DNA from 4 places in the Nonomuraea sp. NPDC003201 genome. Region 4 is predicted to be linked to each of the others. Evidence: riboswitches for the same ligand, from Rfam matches in the RefSeq annotation. Region 4 holds a riboswitch; each other region holds the start of a gene.
The links. Region 4 has a riboswitch for S-adenosylmethionine ahead of ACWDX9_RS00955 (aminotransferase class V-fold PLP-dependent enzyme). Riboswitches for the same ligand answer to the same signal wherever they lie in the genome.
Positions count from the first base shown of each region.

Region 1: linked by a shared signal. The riboswitch ahead of ACWDX9_RS58225 (ABC transporter substrate-binding protein) and the one ahead of ACWDX9_RS00955 (aminotransferase class V-fold PLP-dependent enzyme) in region 4 are both predicted to bind S-adenosylmethionine.
Region 2: linked by a shared signal. The riboswitch ahead of thrC (threonine synthase) and the one ahead of ACWDX9_RS00955 (aminotransferase class V-fold PLP-dependent enzyme) in region 4 are both predicted to bind S-adenosylmethionine.
Region 3: linked by a shared signal. The riboswitch ahead of ACWDX9_RS02920 (GNAT family N-acetyltransferase) and the one ahead of ACWDX9_RS00955 (aminotransferase class V-fold PLP-dependent enzyme) in region 4 are both predicted to bind S-adenosylmethionine.

Region 1 covers NZ_JBSFTC010000473.1:238-5,694, forward strand. Annotated here, with positions in the region: partial or broken gene ACWDX9_RS58205 (hydantoinase/oxoprolinase N-terminal domain-containing protein) at 1-267, opposite strand, end outside; gene ACWDX9_RS58210 (ABC transporter permease) at 264-1,064, opposite strand; gene ACWDX9_RS58215 (ABC transporter permease) at 1,057-1,914, opposite strand; gene ACWDX9_RS58220 (ABC transporter ATP-binding protein) at 1,911-3,020, opposite strand; gene ACWDX9_RS58225 (ABC transporter substrate-binding protein) at 2,999-4,111, opposite strand; SAM riboswitch class IV at 4,178-4,298, opposite strand; gene ACWDX9_RS58230 (helix-turn-helix domain-containing protein) at 4,349-5,323, opposite strand; partial or broken gene ACWDX9_RS58235 (MFS transporter) at 5,383-5,457, shown strand, end outside.
Region 2 covers NZ_JBSFTC010000123.1:8,209-15,861, reverse strand. Annotated here, with positions in the region: gene ACWDX9_RS33585 (alpha,alpha-trehalose-phosphate synthase (UDP-forming)) at 1-1,359, opposite strand, end outside; gene ACWDX9_RS33580 (RNA polymerase sigma factor) at 1,391-1,945, shown strand; SAM riboswitch class I at 2,025-2,166, shown strand; gene thrC (threonine synthase) at 2,180-3,412, shown strand; gene ACWDX9_RS33570 (MoaD/ThiS family protein) at 3,437-3,712, shown strand; gene ACWDX9_RS33565 (cold-shock protein) at 3,958-4,158, shown strand; gene groL (chaperonin GroEL) at 4,572-6,197, shown strand; gene ACWDX9_RS33555 (hypothetical protein) at 6,343-6,582, shown strand; gene ACWDX9_RS33550 (YbhB/YbcL family Raf kinase inhibitor-like protein) at 6,727-7,257, opposite strand; gene ACWDX9_RS33545 (HelD family protein) at 7,322-7,653, opposite strand, start outside.
Region 3 covers NZ_JBSFTC010000003.1:80,327-87,979, reverse strand. Annotated here, with positions in the region: gene ACWDX9_RS02925 (L,D-transpeptidase) at 1-753, shown strand, start outside; SAM riboswitch class I at 951-1,051, shown strand; gene ACWDX9_RS02920 (GNAT family N-acetyltransferase) at 1,059-1,688, shown strand; gene ACWDX9_RS02915 (hypothetical protein) at 1,853-2,257, opposite strand; gene ACWDX9_RS02910 (hypothetical protein) at 2,740-2,943, opposite strand; gene ACWDX9_RS02905 (toll/interleukin-1 receptor domain-containing protein) at 3,799-4,251, shown strand; gene fxsT (FxSxx-COOH system tetratricopeptide repeat protein) at 4,295-7,510, shown strand.
Region 4 covers NZ_JBSFTC010000001.1:194,883-202,535, reverse strand. Annotated here, with positions in the region: gene ACWDX9_RS00960 (DoxX family protein) at 1-218, shown strand, start outside; gene ACWDX9_RS00955 (aminotransferase class V-fold PLP-dependent enzyme) at 227-1,519, opposite strand; SAM riboswitch class IV at 1,565-1,680, opposite strand; gene ACWDX9_RS00950 (TerC family protein) at 1,793-2,530, shown strand; gene ACWDX9_RS00945 (cytochrome P450) at 2,540-3,733, shown strand; gene ACWDX9_RS00940 (SAM-dependent methyltransferase) at 3,717-4,679, opposite strand; gene ACWDX9_RS00935 (chaplin family protein) at 4,866-5,093, shown strand; gene ACWDX9_RS00930 (Rossmann-like and DUF2520 domain-containing protein) at 5,536-6,426, shown strand; gene panC (pantoate--beta-alanine ligase) at 6,443-7,279, shown strand.

The sequences.
Region 1 (5,457 bases), on a different contig from region 4:
CGCGCCGCGCCGCTGGATGACGGCGTTCAGGCCGATCGTGGTGCCGTGGACGAGGCCCGAGACCTCGTCCGGCCGCAGGTCCGCGCGGGCGAGGAGGGCCGCCAGCCCGTCCGCGACCGCCAGGGACGGGTCGGCGGGCGTGCTCGGCTCCTTGTGGTGCACCACGAGGCCGCGGTCCGGTACGGAGGCCACGAGGTCGGTGAACGTCCCCCCGACGTCGATGCCGATCCGCGCGCCGGTCGCGGTCGCCGTACCCGTGCTTGTCATAGGGCCTCCGAAATGCGAGCGAATCGGTCCGCGACCACCATCACCACCACGCTCGCCGCCATGAGCAGCGTGGACACCGCGGCCATCGACGGGTCGAGCTGGTACTGCACGGCCGAGAAGATGCGCAGCGGCACCGTCGTGGTGTTCGCGCCCGCCACCAGGGCCGTGACGGCGACCTCGCCGAGCGAGGTGACGGCGGCGAGGACCGCGCCCGCGAGGATGCCGGGCCGCAGCAGCGGCAGCGTCACCGTGAGGAACACCCGGACCCGCCCGGCGCCCAGGCTCAGGGCGGCCCGCTCCAGCGCCGGGTCGAGCTGCGCGGCGCTCACCATGACCGCCCGCACCACGAACGGCAGCGCCACCAGCGAGTGCGCCAGCCACAGCCCGGTCACCGAGTTGACGAGGCCGACGCCGTGGAAGTAGTAGAGCAGGCCGAGCGCGACGATGATCTCCGGGACCATCAGCGGCGACAGCGCGAACCCCTGCAGCAGCCGCCGGCCGGGGAACGACCCCCGCGACAGCCCATACGCCGCCGGCGTCCCGATGACCACCGTCGTCGGCACCACCAGGAGCACCAGCAGGCCGCTCAGCCGGAACGAGACCTGCCAGTCGGGCGAGCCGAGCACCTCGGCGTACCAGCGCAGCGACAGCCCCGACGGCGGGAACGCCATCGAGCCCGCCCGGTTGAACGAGCTCGTCACCAGCACGACCAGCGGCGCGATCAGGAACAGCAACACCAGCGCCGCCAGGGCCGCGGCCACCAGCCGCACGATCCTGTCGTAGCCCCGCTCACCCATGAAGGCGCCTCTCCCAGATCCGGAACACGCCCGCCAGCAGCCCCGTGGACACGACGGTCAGCGCCAGCAGCGCGAAGCTCAGCGCCGCCGCCACCGGGTAGTCGAACACCGTCGTCACCTGGTCGTAGACCCGGATGCCGGTCAGCGGCTGGGTCACCCCGCCGACCAGCAGCGGCGTGATGTAGATGCCCATGGCCAGCGCGAAGACGATGAGGGCGCCGGTGACCGCGCCGGGCAGGCTGAGCGGGACCGTGACCCGCAGGAACGTCCTGACCGGCCCGGCTCCGAGCGTCTGCGAGGCCCGGTGCAGGTTGCGGTCCAGCCCGCCGAGCGCCGTCGTGAGCGGGATGATCGCGAACGGCAGCAGCACGTGCGTCACCGCGACCACGACGGCCGGGTAGCTGGTGAGCAGCTGGGCGGGCTGCTCACGCAGCCCGGAGGCGACGAGCGCCCGGTTGACGAGCCCGTTGCCGGACAGCAGCACGACCCATCCGTAGGTGCGTACGACCACGCTGGTCAGCAGGGGCGAGATCACGATGACGAACAGCAGGGTCCGCACGACGCCGGGCCGCCGGCGGGCCAGGAAATACGCGGCCGGGTACGCCAGCGCCACGCACAGCACCGCCACCAGGAGCGCGGTGGCCAGGGTCCGCAGCAGGGAACTGTAGAAGTACGGCTCGGTCAACACCCGGGCGTACTGCCCGAAGGTGAATCCTGGCAGCGCCGCGTTGAAGGCGTCGACAGGGCTGAAGCTGAGCCGCAGCAGCCCTACGAGGGGGACCAGGAACAGGGCGGCCAGGAAGGCGACGAGCGGCAGGATGTACGGCAGGCCCGCCCAGCGGCGTGTCACGGCGACTCCGTTTCCAGGAGGATGACGTCGGCCGGATCCCAGCGCGCGAGCACGGACGTGCCCGCGCTGGGCGGATCTCCGGCGCCGGTGTCGGCGACCCGCACGCTCAGGGTTCGCCCGTCGGCCAGCCGCACCTCCACGTGCCAGGCGTCCCCGGCGAAGGCCCGATACCCCACCGTCCCGGCCACGCCGCCCGTAGCTGGGCCGGCCTCTGGGCCCGGTGTGGCCAGGCGGATGCGTTCGGGGCGGACGGCGACGACGGCGCGCCCGCCCGGCCGCAGCGACAGCGGGCCGCACTCGACGACGATCCCGCCGGAGTCCAGCGCGCCCGAGCCGGTCACCGTGCCCTCCAGGACGTTGGCCGCGCCGATGAACTGCGCCACGAACCGGGTCGCCGGCCGCCGGTAGACCTCGTCGGGGCTGCCGAGCTGCTCGACCCGGCCGCCGTTCATGACGGCCACCCGGTCCGACAGCGCGAGCGCCTCCTCCTGGTCGTGCGTGACGAAGACCATGGTGGTGCCGATGCGCCGCTGGATGGCGCGCAGCTCCACCCGCATCTCCCTGCGCAGCTTGGCGTCCAGGTTGGACAGCGGCTCGTCCAGCAGCAGCACGGCGGGCCGGATGGCCAGGGCGCGGGCGAGGGCGACCCGCTGCTGCTGCCCGCCGGACAACTGGCGGGGCCGCCGACCGGCGTACCCCTCCAGGCCGACCAGGCTCAGCGCCTCCCGCACCCGCTCGTCCCGCTCCCGCCGGCCGAGCCGGCGCACGCGCAGCCCGTACGCCACGTTGGCGGCCACGGTCATGTGCGGGAAGAGCGCGTAGTTCTGGAACACCATGCCCAGACCCCGCCGGTACGGGGGCCGCCGGGTCACGTCGGAGCCGTCGATCACGATCCGCCCGGCCGTGGGCTGGACGAACCCGGCGACGCAGTTGAGCAGCGTCGTCTTGCCGCAGCCGCTGGGCCCGAGGATCGACAGGAACTCGCCCTTGCGGATCGACAGCCGGTCCAGGTCGAGCACGCGCGCGCCGTCGTACCCGGCGGCGAGCCCCTCGATCTCGACGTGCCCGCCGCCTTCTTCCGGGGTCAGCCGAAGATCTGGTTCCACCGCTGCTGCCATTCGTTCAGCTTCGGGGTGGCGACCGCGTAGTCCACCCAGATGAACTTCTTGAAGACGTCGGGACCGTGCTTCACCTTCTGCTCGAACGGCTCGCTGTAGGAGATCGAGTCGTTGCCGGCGGCGTACCAGGTGCCCTCGGCGAACGGCTTCTGGTTCTGCGCGGCCGTCAGGTGGTCCAGGAACTTGATCGCCAGGCCGCCCTTCTGCGTCCCCGCGGCGATGAAGTACGAGGTCAGCGCGCCGACGGGGCCGGACTTGGGGTAGGTGAAGCCGATCGGGGAGCCGGCCTGGGCCATGGCGAAGGCGCGGCCGTCCCAGAAGGGCATGATCCAGGCGTCGCCGTTCTCGATGACGGTGGCGGCGTTGCCCGCGTTGGCGGGGAAGGAGGACACGCAGCCTTTCAGCGTCGCGAGCCTGTCGAACGCCTTGTCCACGGCGGCCGGGTCGGACAGCGTGCCGCCCTGGGAGGTGACCAGGGCGGAGAAGAACTCCAGGCCGGGGTTGTAGGTGAGCGGCGGGAGGGCGACGTGGCCGCAGTACTGCTTGTCGAAGATGTCCGCCCAGTCCGCGGGCGGCGTCTTGATCTTGTCGGTGCGGTAGAGGAGGCCGGTGGAGCCGGTGGTCAGCGGCACGCCGTACTGCTTGCCGTCGTACGCGGACTTGCCGGCGAGCACCGGGTCCAGCTCCTTGAAGTGCGCCAGTTTGTCGGTGGCCAGCGGCTGGAGCAGCCCGGCGGAGGCCGCGGGCAGCGACGCGTCCGGGGTGAACGCGATGACGTCGAACGGCGGGTTCTTGCCGCCGGCCGCGCGCAGCTTGGTGAGCCATTCGGCGTTCGCGCCGTAGACGAGGTTCACCTTGGCGCCGGTGTCGCGTTCGAACGGCTCCACGAACGACTTCTTGAACAGCTCTCCCCACGCGCCCGCGAACGCGGTCACCGTGAGCTCCTGCTTCGCCGCGCCGCCAGTGGAGCCGCCGGTAGAACCGCCAGTGGAGCCGCCAGTGTCGACGCCGCCGCAGGCCGTGACCGCCAGCGCGACCACCATGCCCAGTCCCGCGAGGCGAGTGAATCCGCCCTTCATCTTTCCCATTCCTTTTCGAGTTCCTCTTCGAGCGGCCGGCCAAGGGCGCAGGGCAGCACGACTCGACATCCGCGCTTGCCGCGAGCAGCACCGTTCGGCTCGACGACCGTGTCATCACCCGGGGCACCCCGCCGCGGTGGGAGGGTTGCCGTCCAGCAAGCCGGGGCTTCGCACTGGACTCGTGACATAAGCGACTATATCAGTAGGATTTGCATGAATAGGACACAGGGGGATGGATCAGCCGTTGATCAGGGCGTCGCCGAGGGGCGTGCGCGCGTACAGGACGCCGCGGCCGACGCGGGTGCCCGCGATCAGGCCCGTCCTGCGCAGCGCCGCCAGATGGCCGCCCGTGGTGCCCAGGCTCTGCCCGAGCAGGGCCGCGAGCTGGGTGGTGGTGGCGGGCGCGGCCAGCTCGGCGAGGATGCGGGCGCGGCTGCGGCCGATCAGGGCCGACAGGTCGGCGTCGGCCGCGGCGGGCGGGGCCGCGGCGCCCCTCGCGGGGTAGATCATCGCGTACGGCCAGGCGTCCTCCAGGTAGGCGCCGACGGCGGTCGTGAACGCCGACGGCAGGAAGAGCAGCCCCTTGCCGCCGAGCCGACGCAGCCCGTGGAGGCTGGTCAGCTCGACCTCGATCTGCCCCCGGGGCCGCCAGTGGACCTGCGGGCTGAGGTCCTCCAGCGCCGCCGCCCAGCCGTAGGCGGCCAGCCGTCCCGCCCGATGGGCGACGTCGCGCTGCAGGATCGCGCGGAAGCGCGGCCACTCGTGGGAGACGACCTCCGTCCAGAGCGCCCCGTACGCGTCGGCGAACCGCTCCACCACCCGCGGTCCCGCCAGCAGCTCCCTGACCCCGCCCGCCGCCGGCCGCCCGGCGAGCGCCCGGGCGATCTCCGCGTGCGCCTGCTCCAGCGGCGTCCTGCGCATGGCGGCCAGCTCCGCCTCGAACGGCACGTCCACCGCCGTCGGCGGCGGGGCGATGAAGGCGACGTTCGTGCCGCGCCGGTTGCCGCTGATCGCGTCCGCGGCCCGCAGCACGGGGTGGACGCGTTCGAGCTCCCGGTACGTGCCCCGCCACCGAGCGGCCCACCGGCCGTGGACGCCCGCCTCCAGCCGGCCCGCCAGCACCCACTGCGCGTGCATGGTCTCGATCAGCGGTGAGATCGCGAACCTGGTGGCCACCAGGTCCTGCGGGGTGACCTCGATTCTTACGGGCACCTTTCGGTTATATCCGAAAGAGTCGCCAGTTCGCCGGTCCGGTCCGCACCATCGTGGACGTGAATGGCGCGACGTTCGGCGAGGTGTTCGCCGTCAAGGAGTTCCGGGTCCTGTTCGGCAGCTTCGCGCTGCTG
Region 2 (7,653 bases), on a different contig from region 4:
CAGCTTGTCGCGCCGCATGCGGCGCTCGTCCTCCGGCATGACGAGCGCGGCGTGCAGCGCGGCGGCCGTCCCGCTGATGTCGTACGGGTTCACCACGAGCGCGTGCGGGCCCAGCTCGGCCGCCGCCCCCGCCTCGCGCGAGAGCACGAGCGCGCACCTCGTGGACAGGATCGGGCCCTCCTTGGCGACCAGGTTCATCCCGTCGCGGATGGGGTTGACCAGCAGCACGTCGGCCATCCGGTACGCGGCCAGCGAACGCGGGTAGTCGTCGTTGACGTTGAGGATCAGCGGGTCCCAGTCCTCGGTGCCGTACTCGTCCTCGATCTCCTGCGCGCAGCGCAGCACCGACGCGGTGTATTCGCGGTATTCGGGCAGGTCGTGCCGGCTCGGGTAGGCGAACGCCAGGTGCACCACCTTGCCGTGCCACTCCGGGTGCGCGGCGAGGAACTCGCGGTAGGCCACCAGGCCGCGCACGATGTTCTTCGACAGCTCGGTGCGGTCGATGCGGACGATCAGCCGGCGGTCGCCCACCTGCTCCCTGAGCGCGGTCATGTGCGACTCGACGTCGGGCTCGACGGCGCGCTCCCACAGCGCGTCGCCGTCCACGCCGAGGCTGTGCACGCCGATGCGGGTGGTCCGGCCCTCGTGGGTGACGCTGCGGCCCACGCGGTCGACCTCCGCGCCCAGCAGCGCCTCGCAGCAGTCCATGAACGCCTGCGCCCACCTGTCGGCCAGGAATCCGGCGTGATCGGCCCCCAGGATGCCCTCCAGGACCTCTCCGACCACCTCGTCGGGCAGCAGCGAGAAGTATTCGGGGGGCGCCCACGGGGTGTGGCTGAAGTGGGCGATGCGCAGGTCCGGCCGCTCGGCGCGGAGCATCGCCGGGGTCAGCGTCAGGTGGTAGTCCTGCACCATGACGCGGGCGCCGTGGCCGGCCTCGTCGGCCAGCGCCAGCGCGAACGCGCCGTTGTAGTCGCGGTAGGACTCCCACTCGCGCTCGAACCTCGTGCCGAAGTTGGGCGAGTTCGGGATGTCGTAGAGCAGGTGGTTGACGAACCACAGGGTGGAGTTGGCCACGGCGTTGTAGGCGCGGTGGAAGGTGGCGGGCGGGATGTCGAGCATGCGCAGCGGGCCCGTGTCGTAGCCGGCGTGGTCGATGCGGCCGCCCGGCACCAGGCGCACGGCGCTGCGGTCGCCGTCGGACAGCGCCGCGCACACCCACAGCATGCCGTCCTTCCTGGCCACCTCGGACAGTGCCGAAACCAGGCCGCCGCCACCGCGTTTCATGGTCAGCTCGCCGTCGTCCGAGACGGTAAAGGAAACGGGCCCTCTGTTGGAGGCCACCAGGACGCTGTTCATCTACGCTCCCTTCGCCCATAGGATCCCAGCTATGGCGCTTGATGAGCTAACCGAGGAACTCGCCCGCTCGGCCGCAGGAGGAGATCATCGCGCACTTGGCGAGCTCCTGGCGCGGATCGAGCCGGATGTGATGCGGCACTGCGCCCGGATCCTCCCCTATCACCAGGATGCCGAGGAAGCCTCGCAGGACACGTTGCTGGCCGTGGCGCGCAACATCGGCCGGTTCGAGGGCCGGGCGCGGTTCAGCACCTGGTTGCACATCGTGACGGCCAACTGCGCGCGCACCACGTACAGGTCGCTCAAACGGCGCGCGGCCGAGCAGACCTCGGACGAGCTGCCCACGCAGAAGCCCGACGTGGCGCGGGTGAGCGTGATCGCGGGCTCCCGGCTCGACCTGCTCGACGCCATGGAGGCGCTGGAGGCCGACAAGCCCGACCTGGCGCAGGCGCTGGTGCTGCGCGACATCGTCCAGCTCGACTACAACGAGGTGGCCGAGCAGCTCGGCATTCCCCTGGGCACCGCCAAGTCGCGCATTCACCAGGCCCGCAAATACGTGCAGGGAGTGCTGGGTGATGATTATCGCTGAGACGCCACGTCTCGCATCTTGAGACGGGTGGCCATTTGGGCCCCACGGACGGGTAGAGTCCTTTTCAACAACTGAATATTGCTCATCCAGAGGGGTGGAGGGACCGGCCCTGCGAAGCCCCGGCAACCCTCCCGGTTTGAGACTCGCGACCTGGCGAGGCCGACCGGGACAAGGTGCCAATTCCGGTCTGCGGTCAAGGTGGCCGCAGGCGAAGATGAGGGAAGGCCTCGCTTCATGTCGCTCGACTTTGGTCCTGCTGTCGGTCTGTCCTGCCGCGAGTGCGGCACGCGTTACCCGCTCGGTCCGAGCTTCGCGTGTCTGGAGTGTTTCGGGCCGCTCGAAGCGGCCTATTCCTTCGGTACGGTGACCCGCTCCGACATCGAGTCGGGTCCCGCCAACATCTGGCGTTACCGGTCGCTGCTCCCGGTGCCGGTTGACGTCGCGAGTAAGCCCAATATGAACCCGGGTTGGACCAAACTGGTCAAGGCCGGAAACCTCGGACGCGCACTCGGTCTCAAGAACCTGTACGTGAAGGACGACTCGGGCAACCCCACCCATTCCTTCAAGGACCGGGTCGTCGCCATCGCCGTCGAGGCGGCGCGTAACTTCGGCTTCCACACCCTTTCCTGCTCCTCCACGGGCAACCTCGCGGGCGCGGTCACCGCGGCGGCGGCGCGCGCCGGGCTCGAGGCGTGCGTGTTCATCCCGGCCAACCTCGAAGCGGCCAAGATCGCCATGGCTCGCGTGTTCGGCGGCAAGCTGATCGGGATCGAAGGCACGTATGACGAGGTCAACCGGTTCTGCTCCGAGCTGATCGGCGACCCGCTGGGTGACAAGTGGGGGTTCGTCAACGTCAACCTGCGGCCCTACTACGCCGAGGGCTCCAAGACGCTCGCGTACGAGATCGCCGAGCAGCTCGGGTGGCGGTTGCCCGAGCAGATCGTCATCCCCATCGCCTCCGGCTCGCAGCTCACCAAGATCGACAAGGGCTTCCGCGAGCTGGTCCAGCTGGGGCTGGTCGAGGACACGCCGTACAAGATCTTCGGAGCGCAGGCGGCCGGGTGCTCGCCGGTCTCCACCGCGTACAAGGCGGGGCACGACGTCGTCCAGCCGGTCAAGCCCGACACCATCGCCAAGTCGCTGGCCATCGGCAACCCGGCCGACGGACCGTACGTGCTCGACATCGCCCGGCGCACCGGCGGGGCCGTCGAGGACGTCACGGACGCCGAGATCGTGGCCGCGATCAAGCTCCTGGCCTCGACGGAGGGCGTCTTCGCCGAGACCGCGGGAGGGGTGACCGTGGGCGTGCTGAAGAAGCTCGCCGAGAGCGGGCGGCTCGACCCCGAGGCCGAGACCGTGGTCCTCAACACCGGCGACGGGCTCAAGACACTCGACGCGATCAGCGACGACGCCCAGCCCACGGCCGTGATCCGGCCCTCCCTCGACGCGTTCCGCGCGACTGTCTGACAACCAGGAAAGGCGAGTTTAACCATGAGCGTTTCGGTGCGGATTCCCACCATTCTGCGCACCTACACCGGGGGCAACGCCGAAGTCAGTGGTGAGGGCGCGACTCTTCGTGACGTGCTTGCCAAGCTCGACTCGGACTACCCGGGGATCGGCGCGAGAATTCTGGATGAATCGGGCAAGATTCGTCGTTTTGTCAACGTTTACGTTGGGGAAGAGGACGTCCGTTTCGCCGACGGGCTCGACACTCCGGCACCTGAGGGCACTCAGATCTCAATCATCCCGGCGGTTGCCGGCGGCTGAGTGCTATAGATCACACGTGTGGAAGGCGCCCCTAGTGGGCGCCTTCTCCATTTCCAGGGCAAATGAAACGTTGAAGCGCCTTCGTTGCGAAGAAATGCGTCGTTTGCAGATTGACTCTGTTGCCAAACCCCGTGCCACAGGTATGGTCGAGGGCGATCGTCTGGCTGATTTTCCCTTAAGTCCGGCGATTACGGGTCTCGCGGAGGAATGGGCGAGATCTGAAAGCCCAGTAAGAGGAGTCGGAAGTGGCGCAGGGCACCGTCAAGTGGTTCAACGCGGACAAGGGCTACGGCTTCATCGCGGTAGACGGTGGTAAGGATGTATTCGTCCATTACTCAGCGATCATGATGGACGGGTACCGATCTCTCGAACAGGGCCAGCGGGTCGAGTTCGAGATCACGCAGGGCCAGAAGGGACCTCAAGCGGAGTCCGTCCGCGCGGTCTGATACACCCCCCTGGTATGCACCGGCGGGGATCGCCCGGCAGCGCAGTCCGTGCGAGCCCGCCACCTTTCTTTCGTCGACTCGGTCACGGCGAGCCGCGCGAGGCGGCTCGCCGTGCGTATGGATCCCGCCACCTGCGGTGGCCTGGACGCGGCTCGTCGCAGGTGCGGGGTCCTGCGGCCGGCGATGGACGGCTCCGCCGTACAGGCTGATATGGGGAGAAAAGGCCCGGTAGGAGGCTTCTCGCTTGCACTCGACAGGGTAGAGTGCTAAACAGTTCGTTGGCACTCTGTGCAGCAGAGTGCCAACACTCGGATCGGGACGATGGGGTCTGCCGAAGGAGATGCTGACCCATGCCGTCGCGGGCGTCGGCTCGGTCCACGACAAGCCACCCTGCATCTGGGAGGTCTAGCCTTATGGCAGCCAAGATGATCGCGTTTGACGAGGACGCCCGGCGCGGTCTCGAGCGTGGTATGAACCAGCTCGCCGACGCCGTCAAGGTGACCTTGGGCCCCAAGGGCCGCAACGTCGTGCTGGAGAAGAAGTGGGGCGCCCCCACGATCACCAACGACGGTGTCTCCATCGCCAAGGAGATCGAGCTCGAGGACCCGTGGGAGAAGATCGGCGCCGAGCTGGTCAAGGAAGTCGCCAAGAAGACCGACGACGTCGCGGGTGACGGCACCACCACCGCCACCGTGCTCGCCCAGGCGCTGGTGCGCGAGGGTCTGCGCAACGTGGCCGCCGGCGCCAACCCGATGGGCCTGAAGAAGGGCATCGAGGCCGCCGTCGAGCGCGTCAGCGAGGAGCTCTCCAAGCTGGCCAAGGACGTGGAGACCAAGGAGCAGATCGCTTCCACGGCCTCCATCTCCGCCGCCGACCCCGAGATCGGCTCGCTCATCGCCGAGGCGATGGACAAGGTCGGCAAGGAAGGCGTCATCACCGTCGAGGAGAGCAACACCTTCGGCCTCGAGCTCGAGCTCACCGAGGGCATGCGCTTCGACAAGGGCATGACGTCGATGTACTTCGTCACCGACTCGGACCGCATGGAGGCCGTGCTCGAGGACCCGTACATCCTGATCGTCAACAGCAAGATCTCCGCCAACAAGGATCTGCTGCCGCTGCTCGACAAGGTCGTCCAGTCGGGCAAGCCGCTGCTGATCATCGCCGAGGACATCGAGGGCGAGGCCCTGGCGACCCTGGTCGTCAACAAGATCCGCGGCCTGTTCCGCTCCGTGGCCGTCAAGGCCCCGGGCTTCGGCGACCGCCGCAAGGCCATGCTCAACGACATCGCCATCCTGACCGGTGGCCAGGTCATCGCCGAGGAGGTCGGTCTCAAGCTCGAGAACGCCACCCTCGACCTGCTCGGCCGCGCCCGCAAGGTCGTGGTGACCAAGGACGAGACGACGATCGTCGACGGCGCCGGTGACCCCGAGCAGATCGCCGGCCGGGTCAACGAGATCCGCGCCGAGATCGAGCGCACCGACTCCGACTACGACCGTGAGAAGCTCCAGGAGCGGCTGGCCAAGCTGGCCGGTGGCGTGGCGGTCATCAAGGCCGGCGCGGCGACCGAGGTCGAGCTGAAGGAGCGCAAGCACCGCATCGAGGACGCCGTGCGCAACGCCAAGGCGGCCGTCGAGGAGGGCATCGTGCCCGGCGGTGGCGTGGCGCTGCTGCAGGCCGGCGCCAAGGCGTTCGACAAGCTGGAGCTGTCGGGCGACGAGGCCACGGGTGCGGCGATCGTGCGCAAGGCTCTGGAGGAGCCGCTGAAGCAGATCGCGGTCAACGCCGGCCTCGAGGGCGGCGTCGTGGTGGAGCGCGTTCGCAACCTCACCCCGGGTGAGGGCCTGAACGCCGCTTCCGGCGAGTACGTCAACATGTTCGAGGCGGGCATCCTCGACCCGGCCAAGGTGACGCGCTCGGCGCTGCAGAACGCCGCTTCCATCGCGGCGCTCTTCCTCACCACCGAGGCCGTCATCGCCGAGAAGCCCGAGAAGAACGCTGCTGCTCCGGCCATGCCGGGCGGCGGCGACATGGACTTCTAGGTCTTTTCTTCGCTGTTCATAACAAGAGCGGCCCGGTTTTCCGGGTCGCTCTTGTTTTCGTTTATCAGCCATTACGTTTCATAATTGATCCGCTACTCCGAGTGAGGAAAGGTGGTGATCACACACCTCAACGAAGGAGTAGAGGATGCTTTCCCGCAGCAAGCGTATTTTCGGCATCGCCATTCTGAGCGCGGCCGCCGCGGCCGCCTTCGCCGTCCCTGCCCATGCGTCCGGCACCCCGGTCCTCACCGGTCAGCTCATGAAGGTGGTGCAGGCGCCGCTCTGCCTGACCACGGGGACGCTGGCCGGCGAGTCCAAGCTGGGAGTCCCGCTCGTCGAGGAGCTGCTGCCGCAGCTCGGGGCCTCTTGCGCAGTGTTCGGCTGACGCCTGCCGCGCTCTCGGTCTCTCGGACGCCCTGCCCTTCGCGGTGGGGCGTCTCCCTTTTTCCGGCCCGCCCGTTACGGGGGCGGCTTCCCTTTTCGCGCCTGCCGCACCGCCCTCCGGAGGGCGGTGCGGCCGTGGGCGCGGTCAGGTGCTGTAGGTCGCGACGACGTGGCCGCGAGCCAGGGTGTTGGCGGTGATGTTGAAGCCCACCACCGCCGGGCTGGCGTCGCCGTCCACGCCCAGCTTGTCGACGCCGAGGGCGTGCACCGTGAAGACGTAGCGGTGCGGGGCGCCGGGGGGCGGGGCCGCGCCGCCGTACTCCTTGGTGCCGTAGTCGTTGCGGGCGTGGACCGCCTCCGCGGGCAGGCCCTTGAACTCCGGGCCGGTGCCCGCGCCCGCCGGCAGCTCCGTCATCGAGGCCGGGAGGTCGAACAGCACCCAGTGCCAGAAGCCGCTGCCCGTGGGGGCGTCGGGGTCATAGCAGGTGACGGCGTAGCTGCGGGTCTCGGCGGGTGCGCCGGACCAGCGGAGGTGCGGCGACTGGTTGCCGCCCTTCATGCCCCAGTCGTTGAAGACGTGGAGGTCGTTCAGCCGCTCGCCGTCCTGGATGTCGTCGCTCTCGACCACGAGCGCGGGAACCGACGGCAGGTGTTCATGTGGAAGCGGTGCTGGCACGGCATCCTCCTAGGTTGAGAGCTCCTTGCTCAGCCATCCTAGAAGCGGCCGTGCCCGCCGACGATCAGCCCGTCAGCTCGGCCGGCAGCGGCTTGTCGTGCAGGACCGTCAGGGACGTCACCGCACGGGTCAGCACCACGTACAGCCTGGCCAGGCCCCTGGGTTCGGCCGCGACGATGTCCGCGGGCTCCACGACGATGACGTGGTCGTACTCCAGACCCTTGGCCAGGGTCGCGGGCACGATCAGGAGGCGGTGCTCCTCGTCCGAGTCGGGGCCGAGCACGGCGTGGGAGAGGTCGGCCAGCGCGCGGGAGACGTCGGCGACCAGGGCGTCAGGGACGATGACACCGATGGAGCCCTCCCTGGTGAGGACCTCCGCGGCGGCCTCCGCGATCG
Region 3 (7,653 bases), on a different contig from region 4:
GAGAAGGTCGGCGTCGGCATGCCCGTCCAGCTCCTTCTGTCGCGCCCCGTGACCGCCAGGAGCGACCGGGCCGCGGTCGAGAAGTCGCTCGAGGTACGGATGTCGAAGCCGGTCGAGGGCGCGTGGAGCTGGGTGAGCGACCGCGAGGTCCAGTTCAGGCCGCGCGAGTACTGGCCGGTCGGCGAGAAGGTCACGGTGGTCGCGCACCTGGCCGGACTGCGGGCGGGCCGGGACCTGTGGGGCACCAGGGACCGCAGCCTGACGTTCACCGTCGGCGACGAGCACATCACCAAGATCCGCAATGCCACCCACCGGGCGGTCGTGCGGGAGAACGGCAAGGTCGTCAAGGCCATCCCGGTCAGCCTGGGCAAGAAGGGCGACGAGAGCTGGTCCGGCGTCATGATCGCCCAGGAGAAGGCCGCGTCGACCCTCATGGACTCGGCCACCATCGGCAGGCCCGGCGAGTACTACGCCCATACCAAGTGGAATGTCCGGATGACCTACAGCGGCATGTTCTTCCATGCCGCCCCCTGGTCGACCGGCGCGCAGGGCAACAGCAACGTCAGCCACGGCTGCGTGAACGCCAGCATGGCCAACGCCCGCTGGTTCTACAACTTCACGCAGCGGGGAGACATCATCGAGGTCACGGGGACGTCGCGGAAGCTCGAGTTCGGCAACGGGCCGACGCCGTGGGCGAAGTCATGGGATGACTGGCTCGCGGACAGCGCCCTCGGCAAGTCGATCAACGCCTAGAGTTAGCCGCTGGTGGTGAGCACTCCCGACGCCTGGCCGCCATGAGTCTTAAGGCCAGACCGTGCCAGGTGTGTCCACCTCTCACACTTCCCACATTGGGTGCGACTCTTCCAGAGAGCTCATCTGCCCCGTTCAAGCGCCGTCTATGGAAGGCGAATTGACGGTGTCCGTCTGTGCGGGCAGGATCTCGACTCGGTAGTTCATCCAGAGGATCTGAGGGACCTGGCCCTGTGACGGTCCGGCAACCTCCCCAGCGGGCAATCCGCGGGAAAGGTGCCAATGCCAGGAACGATGAGGGAGAGCTGATGAGCGTGCGGCTTGATGTTCCTGTCCTTTCCGGCGATCTGGTGCGGTTGGAGCCGCTGGCGATGCGGCACGCGGCGGATCTCGCGGAGGCGGCCGAGGAGGATCGGTCGTCCTACGATTTCACGCTGGTGCCTCGCGCTCGCGAGATACCGGACTACCTGGCGGCCCAGCTCGCCCGCGACGGGCTGACCCCATTCGCGCAGGTTCGGCTCACCGACGGCAAGGCGGTGGGATGCACCGGCCTGTGGGATCCTCGCAGGTGGCCGGACCGGCCGGACCTGCGCGCGATCGAGATCGGCTTCACCTGGCTGGCCGCCTCGGCACAGGGCACCGGGATCAATGCCGAGGCGAAGCTGTTGCTGCTGTCTTACGCGTTCGACGTGCTCGGCGTCGCCCGCGTCGACCTGAAGACCGACGCCCGCAACCATCGCTGCCGCCGGGCCTTGGAACGACTCGGCATCCCCTTCGAGGGCGTGCTGCGCGCCTGGTCCATGTCATGGGCGCACGGCGAGGAGGGCAAGGTCCGCGACTCGGCCATGTTCGCAGTGGTCGCCACCGAATGGCCTACCGTCAAACAGGTACTGCAAGCCCGCCTCACCGCCGTGAGCTCCCGTTCGCCGGCCCTCTGAGATGGGTGCGGTGAGGCGCCCCTGAGCACCTGAACACGACCTGTCAGTAAGTTCGGCCCCACCAGCCTGGCCACCCGGTGGCGGGGCTCGACCCGTGCCTGACCCATCACGCCGCCTTGTCACGGGGTCCGGAGTGGACCCCGCGACACGAGGTTGACATCCCATCAAGCAGCGTCGAGCGCTGCGGTGATCTTGCGGGTCATCTCGGCCAGGGTGGGGCTGGGCCGGCCCTGGTGGGTACGGGCGGCTGCTTCGAGGGCGACGCTGACGGTGCTGCGGAAGTTGTCGGCCTCGGCCGGATCCTGCTGCTTGAGCAGGCTCATGGATGCGGTCAGGGCCGGCAGCACCAGGTCGGCCAGGTCGGCGACGGACTTGCCGTACTTCACTCCCTTGGGCGCCTTGGTGAGCACGTGCCCGACCAGGCCGGTCGCGGAGGTCAGGGCGATGGAGCCTTCGGCGGCGACCTTGTGGGCCGAGCCGGCGGCACCAGCGGCGGACATCAGGGAGACGGCACCCCACGCGGCGGTCCGCAGGGTGAGCTTGTCCTGGTCGGAAAGGGTGATGGACATGGTGGCGTACTCCCTTGGCTCTGTTATGAAATGGGCTTCCACGAGAGGCGGGGGCGAGCTGGGCGTGCCCCGGTTCGCGCTCTGTGCATTCACTGTCGCCGACCGCTCTGATACCGGGCGGTTGGCGTGCTGACACGGCGGCTGACACCGGCACAGCATCCGACCCGATCGCCCCCGGGACACTGCCTGCCGCGCTCCTACGGGCGCAAGAAGGCCCAGACCGCGGAACGGCTCAAGGCTAGGAACAGGTGGACCGATCATGATCTGGCCTTCACCACGAAGCTTGGCGGCCCCGATCGAGCGCACGGAGGACCGAAATCAGCGGAAGTCCATCCTCAAGCAGGCCGTCGTACGGGACGCCCATGCCAACACTGCCCTCCTCATCGAGCAAGGCGTTCAGGAAATCCTCGGCCACATCCGTGTGACCACCACCGGGCGCGCCACACCCTCCAGATGAAAGACGCCCTCTGGGGTCTCCCTGATCAGTGGCGGTCAAGGTCCTCGATCGCCAGCACGACGGCTGTGATGAGAAACCCCAGCCCCACGCCCACCAGCGCGATCACCGCTGTGGTCGCATCGCCCCCTGTTCCGGTGAGAACGACCCAGCCGGCCACAACGAGGAACAACCAGCCGAGAAGGACGAGACTACGAGCACCACTACGGCGAGTTCCGCTGCTGCGCTTCAACGACCATCCTTCGGTTGGGTGAGGCTACGGATGATGTTCCATGCATCTTCGCTCAGGAAAGATCCAATGCATGCGCCCTTCCAGGAACACGGGGCGAGCAGCTCTCGGTGACGGTGGTGTTGCTGTGGGCCGACCAGACCGAGATGACCTATGAGGCGTGCCCGAGCCGGAGAGCAGCGAGACGAAGCTGCGCCATATCTCGCCGAGTGTCTGCAACCCGCTGCCCATAGAAGATCGAAAAAGGCCCTCTCCCCAACTACGGGAGAGGGCCTTTCACCTGCGGAGGATCGGGGATTTGAACCCCGGATGGGCGGTAAACCCAAACCGCATTAGCAGCTCTGGGCGTGGCCGTTCAGGACAGTTCCCCCTGGACCAATGCCACCACGCGGTCTTCCCCGAACGAGCTGAAACCACCGTGAACTGCAACCCAAACTGCAACCCCAGCCTGTCTGAGCAGCAGGCAGTCGCCGTTCAGTACCTGTGTTTCGCCGACTCCTGCTCGCCGATCTCTCGTCAGCCACTATCCCTGGTGGAGCGCAGCGGTCGTCGGGAATCGAACCCGCGCTGTCGCCGGACGCGCCAATCAGCAACGTCAACTGCGCCCGTCAACGGGCAACATGCGGTCGGCGCCGCCTCGATTACAGCACCCGCCTGCCCTCACCTCCATCTGATCTCCACCAACACGCAGCACGGCGAGCCAGATCTTTTCGGCAGTCACTTAATCCGGAATTCGGATGTTCAGTGACATGTATTGCGGAAATTGACTACATCGCTGTGCTGCCTGCTCGCCTGGCGTAGAGTTGAGCAGTTCATACCGGCCTCACTGGAGGCACCATCGCGAAGGACGGTTCAGTTGTGAGCCAGTCGAACGATTTCTTCATTACATATAACGGGAAGGATGAGGACTGGGCGACGTGGATCGCCGCGACGCTTGAGGCCGCCGGATACACAACGACTATTCAGGTATGGGATTTCCGCCCCGGGGACAACTTTATGGCAGCGATGGATCAAGCCTTGGCAACCTGCAGACGCACTCTTGGCGTACTCTCGTCCCACTATCTCACCTCTCTCTTCACCCGAGCGGAGTGGACAGCGGCCTATCGCCAGACATTGCTCGGGGAAACGCGCCGGTTCATTCCGATCAGGGTTGGCGAATGCGACGTGGCGCCGCTGCTCGGTCCGTTGGTCTACGTCGACCTGGTAGGCGCAGAGGAGAACGAGGCTCGCCATCGACTGCTAACCGGAGTCGCCGACTCAGCGAACCGGTCCCCGCGGGATCCCCGATTCCCAGGCACTACCAACCGTTGATCCCCCGTAGAAGCAGGCCAGGCGGCGGAGCACAGGAGATTCTTTGTCTGATACCGGATACACCAGACAATTTTTCATCAGTCATGCGGACGCCGACGTGCAGTGGGCGGAGTGGATCGCGTTCGAACTGGAAAACGCTGGCTACGGAGTAATCCTCAAGGCGTGGGATTTCCGGCCTGGGCATAACCTTCTCGACAAGATCGATGAGGCACTATCCGTCTGCCACCACACCCTCCACGTCATCTCCGCCAGGCATGACGCCGAGGTGGCCGCCCGCACCGCCGCTCAGTACCAAGGACTTCAGGGCAAAGAACGAGCCCTGATTCCCGTCCGGGTGGACGAGGCCGAAGACGATATTCCGCCATCGATAGGGGCACTCGTACCGATCGACCTCCGCAGCGTGGACGAGGATGAGGCCCGGCGCCGCCTGCTGGCCGCGGTGGAGGAGCGCGCGGAGCGGGTCCCACGAGCCGGCTTCCCTAACCGGCCCGCGAAGCAAGTTCGGTTCCCCGGGGCCGAGCAGGAGATCTGCCAACTTCGCGGACACCTCCCGGACCCTCGTTTTATTGGACGCGACGACATGATGGCGGATCTGTATCGCGCCCTACGAGCGGACCGACCGACCTCCGCTATCCAGGCGATCACCGGCCTGGGTGGGCTGGGCAAGACCCAGGTTGCCGTCGAATACGCTCTCCGACACGGCGGTGCGTACGACTTGGTGTGGTGGGTACGGGCCGAGGATCCGACCACATTGCGAGGAGACTACGCCGAGCTCGCCACTGAGTTGGATCTGCCGTTCGAAAAGGATGACCAGGCGATAGCAGCGCTTCGTCAGGCACTACGTCGCCGGAAAAACTGGCTGCTGATCTTCGACAACGCCGAGGACCCTGATGAGGTCTTGCCGCTGCTTCCAGAGAGACACACAGGACATGTGCTCATCACCTCCCGACGGTCGGAATGGCCCCATGCGGAACCCCGGAACCTGGATGTTCTCCCCGTCCCCGCCGCAGTGGAATATCTGCGGCAATGGGGAGGTATAGCCAGCACTAACACGGCAAGGGAATTGGCGGTAGCCCTGGGGTGCCTGCCTCTGGCGCTTGCACAGGCGGCGAGCGTCATCGCGGACGGAATGGCCGCCACCGACTACCTCAACCAACTCCACAAGCAGTCGCCAGAACTGTTCGTGCAGGGACGAACCGGAAACCATCAGGCGACCATCGCCTCCACATGGCGAGTATCCTTCGACCGCCTAGCCGACCAGTCCCCGGCCGCCGTGGCCCTGTTCCGCCTGGCCGCGTTCCTCGGGGCCGAGGCGATCCCACTGGACCGGATCGTTCCGGTATCGGGCTTGCCTGCCGAGTTGACCGAGGCGCTGGCGAACCCGTTCCTCCGTACTAGGGCCACTCAGGCCCTCCGGGAGTACTCCCTGGCAAAGACCGGTGACGGCCTCATGTCGATCCATCGAATGGTGCAAGCCGTCACCCGGTCCGAACTCGCTGCGGAAGAGCCCCGCTGGGCAGGATATGCGCTCGCGACAATGAGCACCGCGTTTCCCCATGAGGTACAGGATCCCCCGTCTTGGCCAACCTGCGAAACTATGCTCGCCCACGCTCTCGCAAGCGCACAACATACTCGACGGCTCCGCGTCGACATCACGGGAACGATCGACCTGCTGGACCGGGTCGCGCGATATCTCCTGGCCCGGGGACGGTCGGACCAGGCGACTGCGGTCGTCGAGGACGCTCTGACGTCGGCCAGGCAGCTTCCCGCTGACGCCCCCGAGTATCTCCGCTGCCGCAACACCCAGGGGCTGATCCTGCTGAGTCAAGGCGACCATCACGGGGCGCTGCAAGCGCAAGAGGAGGTCTACCAGGTTAGAATGCGGAAGCTCGGGGAGGACCATGTAGACACGCTGCGCGCTGGCCGAGATTTCGTTGAGGCCCTTTATATACGAGGTCAATGGACGCAGGCCACTCAATTGCAAAATCAGCTCGTCGAGGCATTCACCGCGGTCCTTGGTGCTGAGGACCTCGAGACGGTCACGGCTTCGGCCTACCAGGCAACTCTCCTCCATAGCGCCGGACAGTACCGACGAACTCGCATCCTAGAGGAGCGGGTACTGAAAACACGTCGCCGATTCCTCGGCGACGAACACCCGGACACCCTCAACGCGATCGCCAACCTCGCCACCACTCTCCACTCGCAAGGCGAGTACAACCGCGCCCGCACCCTCGAAGAACAGGTCCTCGACGCCCGCCGCCGGCTCCTCGGCGACGAACACCCGCACACCCTTAACGCGATCGCTAGCCTCGCCGCCACCCTCTACGCGCAAGGCGAGTACGACCGCGCCCGCACCCTCGAAGAACAGGTACTCGACGCCCGCCGCCGGCTCCTCGGCGACGAACACCCGCGCACCCTCGACGCGATCGCCAACTTCGCCACCACCCTCTACGCACAAGGCGAGTACAACCGCGCCCGCACCCTCGAAGAACAGGTCCTCGACGCCCGCCGCCGGCTCCTCGGCGACGAACACCCGCAAACCCTGAACTCGATCGCCAACCTCGCCACCACCCTCAACTCACAAGGCGAGCACGACCGCGCCCGCACCCTCCAAGAACAGGTCCTCGACGCCCGCCGCCAGTTCCTCGGCGACGAACACCCGCACACCCTCGACACGATCGCCAACCTCGCCGCCACCCTCAACTCACAAGGCGAGCACGACCGCGCCCGCACCCTCCAAGAACAGGTCCTCGACGCCCGCCGCCGGCTCCTCGGCGACGAACACCCGCAAACCCTCGACGCGATCGCCAACCTCGCCGCCACCCTCAACGCCCAAGGCGAGCACGACCGCGCCCGCACCCTCCAAGAACAGGTCCTCGACGCCCGCCGCCGGCTCCTCGGCGACGAACACCCGCGCACCCTCAACACGATCGCCAACCTCGCCACCACCCTCAACGCACAAGGCGAAACGGCGAAAGCGCACTCCCTACTCTTCAATGCCCTCACTACCAGTCAACGGGCCTACGGCAAGAAGAACACGGTCACGTCGCAGATTGCTTGGAAGCTGGTGTCTATCCTTGACTCGCCTCATGAAGCGAGCAGGAAGAGAACAATCGTCATTGAGAACCTCTCCTGGCTATCGAAGGAGCCGCCTAACCGGCTGAGCGGAGAGCAGAAGAGCATCAAGGATCGCATAAAGCAGTTCCTTTTTGGCGGAGGCAAACCAGCCAATCGCCGCCCGTCAAAACGCAAGAAATAGCCTGTGCGCGATGGGACCAATTGTGCTGAGCTTCACGCCGTCTCGTCCACAAGCGTCCGTCTGCTCGGGAGCCCGTTGATCCCAGGCACGTCCCGCGGCTTGCGGACCAGGATCGCCTCGACCACTGCTCCTCATTGAGGGGC
Region 4 (7,653 bases):
AGGAAAGCGCCGCGCGGCCACAGCGTCCGGAGCCGTCGAACGTCACGACCAGGCCCGCCGGCCTCACGACGCCCGCCGAGGCGCCTCGGGTGCCCAGGCAGCCGACCGAGCACCGGGCCGGCGGGGTCAACGACGACGACATGAGGGACATCGACGCCCTGGTCTCCGACGAGCCGCCGCCGCACCGCAAGCCGCCGAACCGCTCCGACGCCGTCTAGCGGCCGACTCAGCGATTCACGAGGTCCCGCACGGCCTCGACCAACCGGTCCACGTGCTCCTGCGTGGAGCCGATGCCGATGGAGGCCCGCACCGCGGAGGCGGTGCCGTCCTCACATCCGCCGTCGGCCTCGCCAAGAAGGTGCCGGACGAACGGGTGCGCGCAGAACTTGCCGTCGCGCACCCCGATGCCGTACTCGCCGGACAGCGCCTCGGCCACCTCGCGGGCCGAGTAGCCGGCCACGGTGAACGACACGATGCCGACGCGCGGGTGGTCGTCCCCCCACAGCGACAGCTCCCGTACGCCCTCGATCGAGGCCAGCCCCGACCGCAGGCGCGCGATCAGCCGCTCCTCCTCCCGCACCAGCGCGGTCCAGCCGGTGGCCGTCAGCGCGTCGCAGGCGGCGGCCAGGGCGATGGCGCCCAGCACGTTCGGGGTGCCCGCCTCGTGCCGCGGCTCCGGGTCGTCGTGCCACTCGGTGTCGTCGCCCACGGAGCGCACCGCGCCGCCGCCCTTGAGGTACGGCTCGCCGTCCGCGAGCCAGTCCCGCCGCCCGACCAGCACCCCGGCGCCGAACGGCGCGTACAGCTTGTGCCCGGAGAAGGCCACGTAGTCCAGGTCGAGCGCGGTCAGGTTGAGCCGCCGGTGCGGTACGAGCTGGGCGGCGTCCACCAGGATGCGGGCGCCGTGCCGGTGCGCGACGTGGGCCAGGGCGGCGATGGGCCAGAGCTCGCCGGTGACGTTGGAGGCGGCGGTGACCACGAGCAGCTTGGGGCCGTCGATGCCGGCCAGGGCCGCGTCGGCGGCGCGGACGGCCTCGCCGGGGAAGGCGGGCGGCGCCAGCCGTACGGACTTCTCCCAGGGGAGGAGAGAGGCGTGGTGCTCGGTGTCGAAGACCACGGTGGTCGTGCCGGCGGGCAGGCAGCGGGCCAGGAGGTTCGTGGCGTCGGTGGTGTTGCGGGTGAAGATCACGGCGTCGTCCGGGCGGGCCCCGACGAACGCCCGCACCGTGTGGCGGGCCTGCTCGTAGCGGGCGGTGGTGAGCTGCGAGGCGTAGCCCGCGCCCCGGTGGACGCTGGAGTAGGCCGGGAGCGCGGCGGTGACGGCGGCGCTGACCGGCTCGAGACAGGGGGCGCTGGCGGCGTAGTCGAGGTTGGCGTAGCCGACGAGCCTGCCGCCCTTGACCGGCACCTCGAGATCGGCACCGAGCACGGCGGGGATCGGCCTGCTCGTGGCGACCGGAACGGCCTCGGCCTCGGCGGCGCGAGCGGGGACGGAGCTGAAGATCGTCAACGTGGACACGGCACATCTCCCTCAGGGTCATCGGACCCCTGGAAGCAGCCACGGAGCCCGCGCTTGCCCGCCACACTTCGTGACGGACCAGGTCTTCACCCGGGGCACCCCGCCGCGGACGCGAGGGTTGCCGGCCAGCTAGCCGGGGCTTGTCGCTGGCACTCATGACCTACGGCGGAGACTATAACCCAATCCCCTCCATCGATCGCAAGTCGGTGAACTTATCCGGCGGCTGACTCGTTGCTACCGGAAATCCCGCTCATGTGTCATGGAGGTGCGTAAATGTTGGACTGGGTAACCGACCCGCAGATCTGGATCGGTTTCTTCACCCTGGTCGCCCTGGAGATCGTGCTGGGGATCGACAACATCATCTTCATCTCCATCCTGGCCGGGAAACTACCTCCCGAACAACGGGACAGAGCCCGGGTGCTGGGTCTGGGGGCGGCCCTGATCACCCGGCTGCTCCTGCTGCTCGCCCTGTCGTGGGTGGTGCAGCTCACCGAGCCGCTGTTCGCCGTCTTCGGTCACGAAATATCGGGACGCGACCTGATCCTGCTGCTCGGCGGCCTGTTCCTGCTGGGCAAGAGCGTCACCGAGATCGGCCACAGCATGGACGGCCCCGTGGGCAAGGACGGCAAGAAGGCCGCGGCCGCCTCCTTCGCCTCGGTGATCATCCAGATCATGGTGCTGGACATCGTGTTCTCGCTCGACTCCGTCATCACCGCCGTCGGCATGGTCGACACGCTCGGCGTGATGATCGCGGCGGTCGTGGTGGCGGTGCTGGTGATGCTGTTCGCCTCGGGACCGATCAGCAGGTTCGTGGACCGGCACCCGAGCATCAAGATGCTGGCGCTGTCGTTCCTCGTGCTGATCGGCGTGGTGCTCATCGCCGAGGGCTTCGGCCAGCACATCCCCAAGGGCTACATCTACTTCGCGATGGCGTTCTCGCTGGTCGTCGAGCTGCTGAACATCCGGATGCGGAGCAAGCGGGCGGTGCCACAGGAGGATCCCACTCCATAAGATGAAATAGTGCGATTTGACCCTTGGGATCCGGATTTCGTGGCGCATCCGTACCGGGTGTACGACGAGCTGAGGCGCGAGGCGCCGGTCAGCTACTTCGAGCCGACGAACCAGTGGCTGATCTCACGTCATGCCGACGTGAACGCCCTGCTCAGGGACCGCCGCCTGGGGCGGTCCCACCTCCACGTGGCCACCAACGAGGAGTTCGGGAGGCCGGCGGAGCCGGAGTTCCAGGAGCCGTTCTGGCGGGTGATCAGGGCGGGCATGCTCGACGTGGAGCCGCCGGTGCACACCAGGCTGCGCCGGCTGGTCTCCAAGGCGTTCACGCCGCGGATGGTCGAGTCGCTGCGTCCCCGGGTACGCGCCATCGCCGCGGGCCTGGTGGACGCGTTCGTGGAGAAGGGCGGCGGCGACCTGCTCGCCGAGGTAGCCGAGCCGCTCCCGGTGACGGTGATCGCGGAGATGCTCGGCATCCCCCACGCCGACCGTCACCTGCTGCGCCCCTGGTCGGCGGAGATCTGCGGCATGTACGAGCTCAACCCGAGCCTTGAAGCCCAGCACACGGCGGTACGGGCGGCGTCGCAGTTCGCCGACTACCTCAAGACCCTGGCCGCGGAGCGCCGCCGGGCTCCCGGCGACGACCTGATCAGCGCGCTGGCGCAGATCGACGAGCTGACCGAGGACGAGCTGGTCGGCACGTGCGTGCTGCTGCTCAACGCCGGCCACGAGGCCACCGTGAACGTGACGGGCAACGGCTGGTGGTCCCTGTTCCGCAACCCCTCCGAACTGGCCCGGCTGCGCGAGGACCGCTCGCTGCTGCCCACGGCCGTCGAGGAGGTGATGCGCTGGGACACGCCGCTGCAGATGTTCGAACGCTGGGTGCTGGAGGACATCGAGGTGCACGGGGTGGAGATCCCGCGCGGGTCGGAGGTGGCGTTGCTGTTCGGCTCGGCCAACCGCGACCCGGCGGTCTTCGAGGACCCGGACCGGCTCGACGTGGGGCGGGCCGACAATCCGCACATCTCGTTCGGGGCCGGGATCCACTTCTGCCTGGGCGCGCCGCTGGCCCGCATCGAGCTCATCGAGTCGTACGGCGCGCTCCTGGACCGGGCGGCCAAGCTCGAGCTGCGGGAGGAGCCGAGCTGGAGGCCCGGCTACATCATCAGGGGGCTGCGGTCGCTGGAGGTCACCGCCGCTGGCTGAGCCAGCCGAACCCGCCGAGCCCCGCCGGGTCGATCAGCTCACCCTCCTCCGACGCCCTGGCCAGCGCCCGGATGTAAGTGCGCGGCTCGGTGCGGGCCAGGTCGATCGGGGGCCTGGTGCCGGTGATCCCCAAAGCCCTCAGCGCGTCGCGCTGTGTGGACAAGGCTGTGGATATCGCGCCGGCCTGGCGCCCGGCCTCGGCGCACGCGTCAAGCGCGACATGAGCCGTGATATCGCAGGTCCCATCGGGGATCGGGGCAACGACCGCGCCGTCGCGGTAACCGGTCAACGTGCCACAGAGCGGCCGGTTATCCACAGGGTGTGCATAATCCACGGCAATCGCTCGGCCCCTTGTGAGGCGTCCCAGGACGGAGGCCCACGCCTCGTCGCGGGGGCGGCCGATCTCCGCGCGCGAGCCCACCCGGGTCAGCGGCCACCACCGGTCGAGCCAGGCGCAGTCGTCAGGTCGCGGTGGCCCGCCGAGGCGCTCCTCGCCGGTGCGGACGTTCACCATGATGAGGCGTGGTCCGGCGGAGGTCTGCTCCACCACGTCGAGCGGCACGTTGTCGAGCCACTCGTTGGCGATGGCCAGGCCCGTGATGCCGGTGGGCACGCTCGGTCGCCAGGCGATCCGCTCGGGCAGGCCGTCCGGCCTGGGGGAGAGGTCGACGGCGGTGACGCGGAGCCGGTCGCGCAGCGCGGGCTCGGCGGCCTCCAGCACCTGGGCGAGCAGCGTGCCCTCGCCCGCGCCGATGTCGACCAGGTCGAGCACGTCAGGACCGCCGAGCTCGGCGTCCACCTCCGACAGCAACGCCAGCACCGCGTCGGCGAACGCCGGGGAGGCGCTGACCGAGGTCCGGAAGTGGCCTGAAGGGCGTTCGCGAAGGTAGAAGCCCTCCTCGCCATACAGCGCGCGCTCCATTGCGGCGCGCCAGGTGAGCCACATGTCTGGACTATCTCATGACTTTCGGGTGACACGCATCGTCATCATTTGGCTACTCATTGTCGCCGACTTGCGGTACGTTTACCTAATGTCATCGAGCGTTCGCTCTGCGTCACGCCCATTTGGCGCGACCGACCGCTCCCGAGCAAGCACCAGCGGCCCCAGGCCGCGAAACCGAGAGGAGCCCTCGTGCTGAAGAAGGTCATGGTCGTCACAGGAGCCGTCGCCATGCTGTCGCTCGCGGCCCCGGCGCACGCCGACACGACCAGCGGCAACGGCAGTGTGCTCGGCGGCAACCAGCTGCACCTTCCGATCGCGATCCCGATCAACATCTGTGGCAACGCCGTGGCCGTCATCGGCGCCGCGTTCGCCGGCTGCCAGGGCGGTGCCACCGCCTACGTGCCGAGCCACCACTGAAAGAAGAGAGAGCCCGGGCCGGCACTCGTCCGGCCCGGGCTCCGACTCCGGCTGGTCGGTCGGCGAGCGGCCGGCCGGTCGCACCTCCAAGAGGTCACATCCTGCGGGCGTCGGGTCCTGGATGAGGGGACTCGGCGCCCGCTGCCATGCGATGAAACCCCTCTCCTCATCTCTTCCGACAGGGGTGCACGTTTTGTATGCCCTTGTCGCTTTTGTCGTTAACTCAACGGGCGGCAAAACCGCGGTCACGTAGGAGCCCTCGGGCGAGTCGCGAGACGCGCCCGACAGTCCGCAGCCCTTGAGAGGCCGTTACGCTGGTCGGCAGTGCCACAACAGAAGCCTGCTCGTCGGACCGGAGTCCTGCTCGTCGTGCCTGGTTGAGGCCAGGGCGGCAGTCCGGCCGGCAGGCTTCTCATCAGCAGGTCGACAGGGGTGTGACGTCATGGACGCAGGGGATCGCCCGGCACGGCTGACTGTCGGCGTACTCGGGGCGGGCAAGGTCGGCTCGGCCCTCGGTGCCGCACTGGCTCAGGCGGGCCACCGGATCGCGGCCGCGAGCGGCGTTTCGGACAATTCACAGCGATGGGCGGCCGACCGGCTCGGCGTCAAGCCGTCCAGGCCCGACGAGGTGGTCGCGCAGGCCCAGCTCATCCTGCTCACCGTGCCCGACGACGCGCTGCCCGACCTCGTCAACGGGCTGGCCACGACGGGCGCCGACCTCCACGGCAAGCTGCTGGTCCACACCAGCGGGGCGTACGGTCTGTCCGTGCTGGAGCCGGCGGCCAAGGCCGGCGCGCTGCCGCTCGCGCTGCACCCGGTGATGACCTTCACGGGCAGGGACGACGACCTCAACAAGCTCACCGGCATCTCGTACGGCGTGACCGCCCCCGACGTGCTGCGGCCCATCGCCGAGGCCCTGGTGATCGAGATGGGCGGCGAGCCGGTCTGGATCGCCGACGCCGACCGCGCGCTCTACCACGCGGCGCTGGCCGGGGCCGCCAACCACATGGTCACCCTCATCGCCGAGTCGCAGGAGCTGCTGGGGCGCATCGGCGTCGAGCACCCGGGGCGGATGCTGGGCCCGCTGCTCGGGGCCGCGCTCGACAACGTGCTGCGGCTGGGCATCACGGGGCTGACCGGCCCGGTCGTCCGCGGCGACGCCGGCACCGTGCGCAGGCACGTGGACGCGCTGATCCTGGCGGCGCCCGAGGCGGCGGACGCCTACATCGCGCTGGCCCGCCTCACGGCCGACCGCGCGCTGGCCGCGGGGCTGCTCAAACCGGAGGAGGCGGAGCGGCTCCTCGACGCGCTGGGGGGCAACATATGGACCTGACGGTAAGGGGCATCTTATGGAGTTGATCGTCGCCAGGGGCCGGGAAGACCTGGTCAAGGCGCGTCGAGGTGGTGCGGTGGCTCTGGTGCCCACCATGGGTGCGCTGCACGAGGGGCACAGGTCGCTGATCAGGCAGGCCCGCGTCCGCGCCGATCAGGTCGTGGTCAGCATCTTCGTCAACCCCCTGCAATTCGGCCCAAGCGAGGATTTTTCACGCTATCCCCGTACATTCGACGCCGACCTGGACGTGTGCCGGGCCGAGGGCGTGGACGTCGTCTTCCATCCGGACGCCGCGGAGATGTACGCGTCCGACCGCCAGGTGAGCGTCTCCGCGGGCCACATGGGCTCGATCGTCGAGGGCGCCTTCCGGCCCGGCCACTTCGACGGCGTGCTGACGGTCGTGCTCAAGCTGTTCAACCTGGTCCAGCCCGACCTGGCGGTCTTCGGGCAGAAGGACGCCCAGCAGCTCGCCCTCATCCGCCGCATGGTCGCCGACCTCGACCTGCCCATCGAGATCCTGGGGGCGCCGACCGTACGCGAGCCCGACGGCCTGGCCCTGTCGAGCCGCAACCGCTACCTGTCCGACGACGACCGCCAGGTGGCGCTGGCGCTCTCCCGCGCGCTGCGGGCGGGCGCGGCCGAGCTCACCCCGGCCCGGGTCCGCACGGTGGCCCAGGAGGTGCTGGACGCGGCCGGGCCCCGGCTCACGACCGACTATCTGGCGCTGGTCGATCCGGCGACGTTCGTCGAGGTGGACGAGTCGTACGCAGGGATGGCCGTGCTCGCGGTCGCCGCCACGGTGGGCACCACCCGGCTGATCGACAACGTCACCCTCACCTTGAATCCCGCCTGAGGCGGATTACCGTCGGGTCATGACCGACGAGGAGCTGCGGGACGAGTTGCTCCGGCGCGCCGCTGGTCTCGCAGGTCGGGCACCGGGCCGCACGGGCGGCCTGGCTGCCGGCCCGGCACGCCACCTCCCGCCGGGCGCAGGGGGGTCTTCCACGAGGCGATGGCCGACGCGGTCGAGCGCGAGGAGGCCTCACCGCGCGACTTCGCGTACCTGGAGGACCGGGTACGCGTCCGCTCGGGCCGTAGCTCTACGGGACGCAGTTCCACGACGGCGCCGGCGGCCTGGAGCCCATGCCGATCGAGGACCCCGGCCTGCTCGACGAGCGCCGCGCGGCCGTGGGGCTGGAGCCGTTCGCCGAGTACGAGGCGTTCATC